Regions from separate parts of the Sporosarcina sp. FSL K6-3508 genome, predicted to be linked through region 2. Evidence: a T-box and tRNA genes for the amino acid it is inferred to sense, from the RefSeq annotation. Region 2 holds a T-box; the other holds one or more tRNA genes.
What was found. The T-box of region 2 lies ahead of ileS (isoleucine--tRNA ligase). A T-box ahead of a tRNA ligase gene usually reads a tRNA of that ligase, here a tRNA-Ile.
Positions count from the first base shown of each region.

Region 1 (4,396 bases), 1.3 Mb from region 2:
GAGAGAACTCTCGTTAAGGAACTCGGCAAAATGACCCCGTAACTTCGGGAGAAGGGGTGCTCTGGTAGGGTGAATAGCCCGAGAGAGCCGCAGTGAATAGGCCCAGGCGACTGTTTAGCAAAAACACAGGTCTCTGCAAAACCGTAAGGTGACGTATAGGGGCTGACGCCTGCCCGGTGCTGGAAGGTTAAGAGGAGGGGTTAGCGCAAGCGAAGCTCTGAATTGAAGCCCCAGTAAACGGCGGCCGTAACTATAACGGTCCTAAGGTAGCGAAATTCCTTGTCGGGTAAGTTCCGACCCGCACGAAAGGCGTAACGATCTGGGCACTGTCTCAACGAGAGACTCGGTGAAATTATAATATGCGTGAAGATGCGCATTACCCGCGACAGGACGGAAAGACCCCGTGGAGCTTTACTGTAGCCTGATATTGAATTCCGGTGCAGCCTGTACAGGATAGGTAGGAGCCTTGGATTCCGGAGCGCCAGCTTCGGAGGAGGCGTTGGTGGGATACTACCCTGGCTGTATTGGACTTCTAACCCATGCCCGTGATCCGGGCAGGAGACAGTGTCAGGTGGGCAGTTTGACTGGGGCGGTCGCCTCCTAAAGAGTAACGGAGGCGCCCAAAGGTTCCCTCAGAATGGTTGGACATCATTCGTAGAGTGCAAAGGCATAAGGGAGCTTGACTGCGAGACCTACAAGTCGAGCAGGGTCGAAAGACGGGCTTAGTGATCCGGTGGTTCCGCATGGAAGGGCCATCGCTCAACGGATAAAAGCTACCCCGGGGATAACAGGCTTATCTCCCCCAAGAGTCCACATCGACGGGGAGGTTTGGCACCTCGATGTCGGCTCGTCGCATCCTGGGGCTGTAGTCGGTCCCAAGGGTTGGGCTGTTCGCCCATTAAAGCGGCACGCGAGCTGGGTTCAGAACGTCGTGAGACAGTTCGGTCCCTATCCGTCGCGGGCGCAGGAAATTTGAGAAGAGCTGTCCTTAGTACGAGAGGACCGGGATGGACATACCGCTGGTGTACCAGTTGTCTTGCCAAAGGCATCGCTGGGTAGCTATGTATGGACGGGATAAATGCTGAAAGCATCTAAGCATGAAGCCCCCTTCAAGATGAGATTTCCCATTACGCAAGTAAGTAAGATCCCTCAAAGATGATGAGGTGGATAGGTCTGGGGTGGAAGCACGGCGACGTGTGCAGCTGACAGATACTAATCGATCGAGGACTTAACCTATTTTAAGAAGTACTACTTGAGGTACACAATGTCTTTTATTCAGTTTTGAGTGAACAGAAATTCACTAAAAAAATAAAATAACACTTGCTTTATTTGAAATAAGTGTTATAATAGTAAATGTCCGACAGAAGGACAAGTCTGGTGACGATAGCGAAGAGGTCACACCCGTTCCCATACCGAACACGGAAGTTAAGCTCTTCAGCGCTGATGGTAGTCGGGGGCTTCCCCCTGTGAGAGTAAGACGTCGCCAGGCAATCACTTTCTTTTGATTTACAATCTACAATTTAGTTCTTCATACATAATAAAGTGGTCATAGAAAATGAAGGAATTTAGCAGACATAGCAATGCGAAGATTATCGCAATTTTACCCAGGAGGATTAGCTCAGCTGGGAGAGCACCTGCCTTACAAGCAGGGGGTCGGCGGTTCGAGCCCGTCATCCTCCACCATATTTTCTACACTTTTGCCGGTGTAGCTCAACTGGTAGAGCAACTGACTTGTAATCAGTAGGTTGAGGGTTCAAGTCCTTTCGCCGGCACCATTTTATGTACGAGCCATTAGCTCAGTTGGTAGAGCATCTGACTTTTAATCAGAGGGTCACAGGTTCGAATCCTGTATGGCTCACCACTTTATTGGCAAATGCCGACATACTGCGGGTGTGGTGGAACTGGCAGACACGCTAGACTTAGGATCTAGTGCCTTCGGGCGTGGGGGTTCGACTCCCTTCACCCGCACTTTTTTTGCGGAAGTAGTTCAGTGGTAGAATACGACCTTGCCAAGGTCGGGGTCGCGGGTTCGAATCCCGTCTTCCGCTTATCCACTCTTGCCGGGGTGGCGGAACTGGCAGACGCACAGGACTTAAAATCCTGCGGTAGGTGACTACCGTACCGGTTCGATTCCGGTTCTCGGCACCATTTATAAATATGCGCCCGTAGCTCAATTGGATAGAGCGTCTGACTACGGATCAGAAGGTTGTGGGTTCGACTCCTGCCGGGCGCGCCATATTTAATCAAATTATACATAACATAGTCGGGAAGTAGCTCAGCTTGGTAGAGCACTTGGTTTGGGACCAAGGGGTCGCAGGTTCGAATCCTGTCTTCCCGACCACTTATTGGGGCCTTAGCTCAGCTGGGAGAGCGCCTGCCTTGCACGCAGGAGGTCAGCGGTTCGATCCCGCTAGGCTCCACCAATAATATAAGTTTATAACTGACTAATTGTGGCGGCGTAGCTCAGCTGGCTAGAGCGTACGGTTCATACCCGTAAGGTCGTGGGTTCGATCCCCTCCGCCGCTATCTAAGGACCTTTAGCTCAGTTGGTTAGAGCAGACGGCTCATAACCGTCCGGTCGCAGGTTCGAGTCCTGCAAGGTCCACCAGTTTAATTAATGTACGGAGGAATACCCAAGCCCGGCTGAAGGGATCGGTCTTGAAAACCGACAGGGGTGTTAAAGCCCGCGGGGGTTCGAATCCCTCTTCCTCCGCCATATTTATTAAAACAAACCCTTTACTTTGCTAACTTGTTATGTTACAATAATGTAGTCGGGTTGAAAAAGAAGTTTGAAATTATTTTATTGTCGCGGGGTGGAGCAGTGGTAGCTCGTTGGGCTCATAACCCAAAGGTCGCAGGTTCAAATCCTGCCCCCGCAACCAAGGTCCCGTGGTGTAGCGGTTAACATGCCTGCCTGTCACGCAGGAGATCGCGGGTTCGATTCCCGTCGGGACCGCCATTTTTATTTTAAAGAATTACAATGTGGCTCAGTAGCTCAGTCGGTAGAGCAAAGGACTGAAAATCCTTGTGTCGGCGGTTCGATTCCGTCCTGAGCCACCATTAATGCGGGTGTAGTTTAGTGGTAAAACCTCAGCCTTCCAAGCTGATGATGAGGGTTCGATTCCCTTCACCCGCTCCATTAGGGGCCTATAGCTCAGCTGGTTAGAGCGCACGCCTGATAAGCGTGAGGTCGGTGGTTCGAGTCCACTTAGGCCCACCATTCCGCAGTAGCTCAGTGGTAGAGCAATCGGCTGTTAACCGATCGGTCGTAGGTTCGAGTCCTACCTGCGGAGCCAATATGGGGAAGTACTCAAGTGGCTCAAGAGGCGCCCCTGCTAAGGGTGTAGGTCGCGAAAGCGGCGCGAGGGTTCGAATCCCTCCTTCTCCGCCATACGTTTTGGCCCCTTGGTCAAGCGGTTAAGACACCGCCCTTTCACGGCGGTAACACGGGTTCGAATCCCGTAGGGGTCATACCAAAAAGAGACAATGCACATATAATTGTGCATTGTCTCTTTTTATTTAGTAGATTGCTAAATATAAAATTAGCAGCAGCGTGTGGTCTGAAAGCTTTAAGGTTCATTTCGACGATACTCGCGGTTCTCCGAGTCTCTTGCCCGGTTATATTATTACATATGGAAAGGCTGGTGCTGAAAGTTACAATAACTTTCAGTACCAGCCTTTTTTCTTTATTTTTTATCATCTACATAACTGTCGCCTTTATGATAAGGTATATCGCCAAGAGGTGATTCTAACCCTTCTGCATCGAGCTCTTCTTTGTATTCTTCTGATTCCTCACTGTGTACGACGCCAGCAGGTTCACCTGTGATATCTGATACAGCAAAATCTTCATATTCCTCTGTAGCTTCGTCACTATCATCATCATAAAGATCATCATAATCACGATTTTCATTACCGCTAAAATCGGAAGGAGTTTCGGAAGTGCCGGACCTTGCGATTTCTTGAAAACTGTCTTCGTAATCTCTTCTGTCACCGGATCTACGTTCGGCAAATGAATTCGGTTCTGCCATAATTAAAATATCTTCCTCTACTGGACGATCCTCGGGAACGGATTGTTCTGCATCTTCAATACATACAGTTGTATACGGAATGGCTTCTAAACGTTCGTATTGAATGTTCTTTCCGCATACTTCACACGTCCCGTACGTTCCGTCTTTGATAGCCTGGAGTGCATGCTGGACTTTTCCCAGCTCGTCTTCCGCATGTGTGTTCAGCGCTAGATCCTTTTCACGTTCATACAATTCAGTTCCCATATCAGCTGGATGATTATCGTACATTGATAGCTCTCCAACCGAATCTTGGGCTGACTGCACCATCTCTGTTTCCTTTTCGGTCTGGGTTAAACGTTCTTCCATAGCATGTAGTTCTTTTTCTAAAG
Region 1 is NZ_CP152016.1:2,479,752-2,484,147, reverse strand. Features, by position in the region: rRNA gene MKX97_RS12365 (23S ribosomal RNA) at 1-1,236, shown strand, start outside; rRNA gene rrf (5S ribosomal RNA) at 1,374-1,489, shown strand; tRNA gene MKX97_RS12355 (tRNA-Val) at 1,608-1,683, shown strand; tRNA gene MKX97_RS12350 (tRNA-Thr) at 1,700-1,775, shown strand; tRNA gene MKX97_RS12345 (tRNA-Lys) at 1,786-1,861, shown strand; tRNA gene MKX97_RS12340 (tRNA-Leu) at 1,887-1,968, shown strand; tRNA gene MKX97_RS12335 (tRNA-Gly) at 1,977-2,048, shown strand; tRNA gene MKX97_RS12330 (tRNA-Leu) at 2,060-2,148, shown strand; tRNA gene MKX97_RS12325 (tRNA-Arg) at 2,160-2,236, shown strand; tRNA gene MKX97_RS12320 (tRNA-Pro) at 2,265-2,341, shown strand; tRNA gene MKX97_RS12315 (tRNA-Ala) at 2,348-2,423, shown strand; tRNA gene MKX97_RS12310 (tRNA-Met) at 2,453-2,526, shown strand; tRNA gene MKX97_RS12305 (tRNA-Ile) at 2,532-2,608, shown strand; tRNA gene MKX97_RS12300 (tRNA-Ser) at 2,624-2,716, shown strand; tRNA gene MKX97_RS12295 (tRNA-Met) at 2,808-2,882, shown strand; tRNA gene MKX97_RS12290 (tRNA-Asp) at 2,884-2,959, shown strand; tRNA gene MKX97_RS12285 (tRNA-Phe) at 2,985-3,060, shown strand; tRNA gene MKX97_RS12280 (tRNA-Gly) at 3,066-3,139, shown strand; tRNA gene MKX97_RS12275 (tRNA-Ile) at 3,144-3,220, shown strand; tRNA gene MKX97_RS12270 (tRNA-Asn) at 3,222-3,296, shown strand; tRNA gene MKX97_RS12265 (tRNA-Ser) at 3,301-3,391, shown strand; tRNA gene MKX97_RS12260 (tRNA-Glu) at 3,400-3,471, shown strand; gene MKX97_RS12255 (TraR/DksA C4-type zinc finger protein) at 3,687-4,396, opposite strand, start outside.
Region 1: it encodes a tRNA-Ile, which carries the amino acid that the T-box ahead of ileS (isoleucine--tRNA ligase) is inferred to sense. The anticodon was not compared.

Region 2 (4,396 bases):
ATGATCGTATTATTGAACAATGCGTATTTACTAATCTCAGGAGCACTCCAAGTATATTCCATCCTATTGGTGATTTATATTTTGATGTCTTGGGTACCATCGACGCGAGAAACCAAATTTGGTCAAATTTTAGGTAAGCTCACAGAACCTTATCTAGGATTTTTCCGAAAGTTCATTCCGCCACTTGGAATGATTGATATTTCTCCAATCGCAGCAATTTTTGCATTACAGTTAATCGGCCGGGGTATCGGGCAGATTTATTTAATACTTTTCAGAGCACTCGTCTGAACTAAGAGTTTTAATTTCACAACGGAAATCCTCACAGGGGTGAGGATTTTTTTGCATAAGGAGAATGTTTGCTATGGAATCATTTTTCCAGCATTTTCGAAAAGAAGAACAACCATTCATTGAAAAAGTGAATAGCTGGGTGAAAGAGGTTGAGGATACGTATGCGCCTAAATTGACGGAGTTCTTGGATCCCCGGCAACGATTTATTACGGAATCCATTGTCCGAAATTCAGATCTTGTAATCGCTTCAGAAGGAGGTTTTCCTGATGCCGAGCGCAAACGTGTCTTGATTTATCCTGATTACTACACGCCATCAGGGGATGACTTTCAAATTAGTTTGTATCAAGTTCAATATCCACAGAAATTTGTCAGCATGAAGCATTCACAACTTCTCGGTTCATTATTATCTCTCGGTATTGATCGTTCCAGATTTGGCGATATACGGATTACGGAAGAAGCCGTACAATTTGCGGTAACAGCAGAGGTTTCCGAATACATCCACGTCAATTTCACGCAAGTCGGCAAGGTGAAGGTTTCCGTACAGCCTGTTTTGAATGCAGACGATGTGATAGATGTTCAGGAAGAGTGGACAGAAGAGATGCACATTATCAGTTCTCTCCGTTTAGATACAGTGGTTGCTTCATTGGCGAAATGTTCAAGAGCCAAAGCCTCTTCTCTCATCAAAGGAGAGAAAGTCAAAGTGAACTGGGCGATAATCGATCAGCAAGCTTTTGAAGTAGAGGAACAGGATATCCTGTCTGTCAGGGGCTTCGGACGCTATAAAATAATCGGTATAGAAGGAAGAACGAGGAAAGACAAGATCCGCGTTGTGATTGGTGCATTAGTCTGATAGAGAAAACCTTGATAAAATCAGAAATATAGTGTTTAATCAAGTAGTACAGAATTATAAGAATCAAAGCGAGATGGATCAGACGGAAAGGAGAAAGCATTTCATGGCTTTAACCCCTACGGATATACATAACAAAGCATTCAGTACGAAATTTCGTGGCTTTGATGAAGATGAGGTCAACGAGTTTTTAGAGCAAATTATGAAAGACTATGAGAACGTTTTGAAGAAAAATGAAGAGCTGCAACAAGTTATCATAAATAATGAAGCAAAAATTGCCCATTTCAATACAATTGAAGAAACTTTGCAAAAGTCCATATTAACAGCTCAAGAAGCAGCTGAGGACGTGCGTAGAAATGCGATACAGGAATCAAAATTAATTATTAAAGAATCAGAAAGAAATGCAGATCGCATTGTTAATGACGCATTGGCGCGAGCAAGAAAGATTGCAATGGAAGTGGAAGACTTGAAAAAACAGTCGAAAGTCTTCAGAAGCCGTTTTAAAATGATGGTGGAAGCGCAGCTTGATTTGATTCAGATGGATGATTGGGATCAATTGCTTAAGTATGAACTAGATACATCGAGCCTGGAAAGTGCTTCTGACGAGGAATAATAAGAAGCTTGACAATTCAAATCGACATTCCTATACTTACACTAATTAGTTAAAGAAGAAGCGATGAAAGAGAGAGTACTTTCAGACTTTGCCGATAGCGAGCCGGGGGTGGTGGAAGCCTGGTGGAGAAGCTGAGAAGAAAATCACTCTTGAGCTGGATTATGGATATGTACATGATCCCGGTCACACTGCCGTTACTAAGTGTCTAAGCGGCAATTGTATTGTACGATTGCAAGTAGGGTGGTACCGCGAGAATATCCTCGTCCCTTTTTGGGATGGGGATTTTTTTAATTTCCGAAAGCAATTAATGATACTTTGGACGTAATTTTATGGAGGAGGAATCGGAATGGAATACAAAGATACATTGCTTATGCCGAAAACGGAGTTTCCGATGCGTGGAAATTTACCGAATAACGAACCGAAAATGCAAGAGAAGTGGGATGAAGAGAATATTTATCAAAAAGTCCAGGAACGTACAGCGGGCAGACCGTTTTTTGTTCTGCATGACGGACCGCCGTATGCGAATGGAGATCTACACATGGGGCATGCCCTCAATAAAGTTTTAAAAGATATTATCGTTCGATATAAGTCGATGTCAGGATTCCATGCTCCATATGTACCAGGCTGGGATACACATGGCTTGCCGATTGAGCAGGCCCTTGTCAACAAAGGCGTGGACCGTAAAAAAATGAGCGTTGCGGAATTCCGTAAAATGTGTGAAGACTATGCGTATGAGCAAATCAATAATCAACGCACACAATTTAAACGTTTAGGTGTACGTGGTGATTGGGAAAATCCATATATTACGTTAAAACCTGAATTTGAATCTCGTCAAATTCAAGTATTCGGTGAAATGGCGAAAAAAGGGTATATCTATAAAGGGTTAAAACCTGTTTATTGGTCCCCTTCAAGTGAATCTGCTCTAGCGGAAGCCGAAATCGAATATAAGGATAAGAAATCACCATCTATTTACGTCAGCTTCCCAGTCCGTGACGGCAAAGGTGTACTTGCAGAAGATGTAAAATTCCTAATCTGGACGACAACGCCTTGGACGATTCCAGCAAACCTTGGTATTTCGGTTCATCCAGCATTCACTTATGCAGTAGTGAATGTTAATGGTGAAAAACTCGTTGTGGCGAAAGAGCTAGTGGAGTTTTTGGCGAAAGAGTTAGAGTGGGAAAACTACTCAATAGAGCAAGAATTGCCAGGTGCGGATCTTGATCGTATCGTTGCGAAGCATCCATTCTATGATCGCGACTCACTTATCATGCTTGGGGAGCACGTAACAGCAGATGCAGGAACAGGCTGTGTCCACACAGCGCCTGGTCACGGGGAAGACGACTTCTATGTGTCCAAATCTTATGGCATCGACGCGTTATCTCCAATTAATGACCGCGGTGTGATGACAGAAGAAGCACCTTATTTTGCAGGTATGTTCTATGAGGATGCGAATAAAGCTGTAACAGAGAAGTTGGAAGAAGTAGGCGCGCTTAAAAAGCTTTCCTTTATCACACACTCGTATCCGCATGACTGGCGGACGAAAAAGCCGGTTATTTTCCGTGCAACAGCTCAATGGTTTGCTTCGATCGAATTGTTTAGAAGTGACTTGCTGGAAGCGATCCGAAATACGAAGTTTACTCCATCTTGGGGTGAAACGCGTCTATTTAACATGGTTCGTGACCGTGGAGATTGGTGTATTTCTCGTCAACGTGTGTGGGGGGTTCCGATTCCTGTGTTTTATGCGGAAAATGGAGATGCCATTTTAACGGACGAAACGATCAGCCATGTGGCTAAATTATTCCGGGAGCACGGTTCCAATGTTTGGTTTGAACGTACAGCAAAAGAATTATTGCCTGAAGGCTTCACTCATGAAGGAAGTCCAAACGGTGAGTTTACAAAAGAAACGGATATCATGGACGTTTGGTTTGATTCTGGGACGACGCATCAAGGCGTGCTAGAAGAGCGTGACGACCTTGTCTATCCAGCTGATCTGTATCTGGAAGGTTCTGACCAGTATCGCGGATGGTTCAACTCGTCATTGACAACAAGCGTTGCGATTAATGGTATCGCACCATATAAAGGCCTTTTAAGCCACGGTTTCACGCTGGATAAAGATGGCCGTAAAATGAGTAAGTCTCTTGGCAATGTCATTGTGCCGGCGAAAGTCATCAACCAATTGGGCGCTGACATTGTGCGTCTATGGGTTTCATCTGTTGACTATACGGCGGACGTTCGAGTATCTGATTCCAACTTTAAGCAAGTTTCGGAAGTATACCGTAAGATTCGTAATACAATTCGTTTCTTGCATGGTAACGTAGCCGATTTTGATCCGTCAGCAGACCGTGTATCATTTGAAGAAATGCGCCCAGTTGATCAGTATGTCTATGTGAAGCTTCAAGACTTGATCAAAGAGGTACGTACTGCATATGATCACTATGAATTTGCAGGTGTTTATCATGCGGTTAATAATTTCTGCACAGGCGTCTTAAGTTCTTTCTACTTGGATATCGCAAAAGATGTCGTGTATATCGAAGGAGTCAACCACCCGCATCGCCGCGCTATGCAAACGGTTATGTATGATACGTTGATCACATTAGTCAAACTAATCACGCCGATCTTACCGCATACAGCAGATGAAATGTGGAACT
Region 2 is NZ_CP152016.1:1,155,793-1,160,188, forward strand. Features, by position in the region: gene MKX97_RS05335 (YggT family protein) at 1-288, shown strand; gene MKX97_RS05340 (YlmH/Sll1252 family protein) at 362-1,138, shown strand; gene MKX97_RS05345 (DivIVA domain-containing protein) at 1,242-1,748, shown strand; T-box leader at 1,803-2,019, shown strand; gene ileS (isoleucine--tRNA ligase) at 2,095-4,396, shown strand, end outside.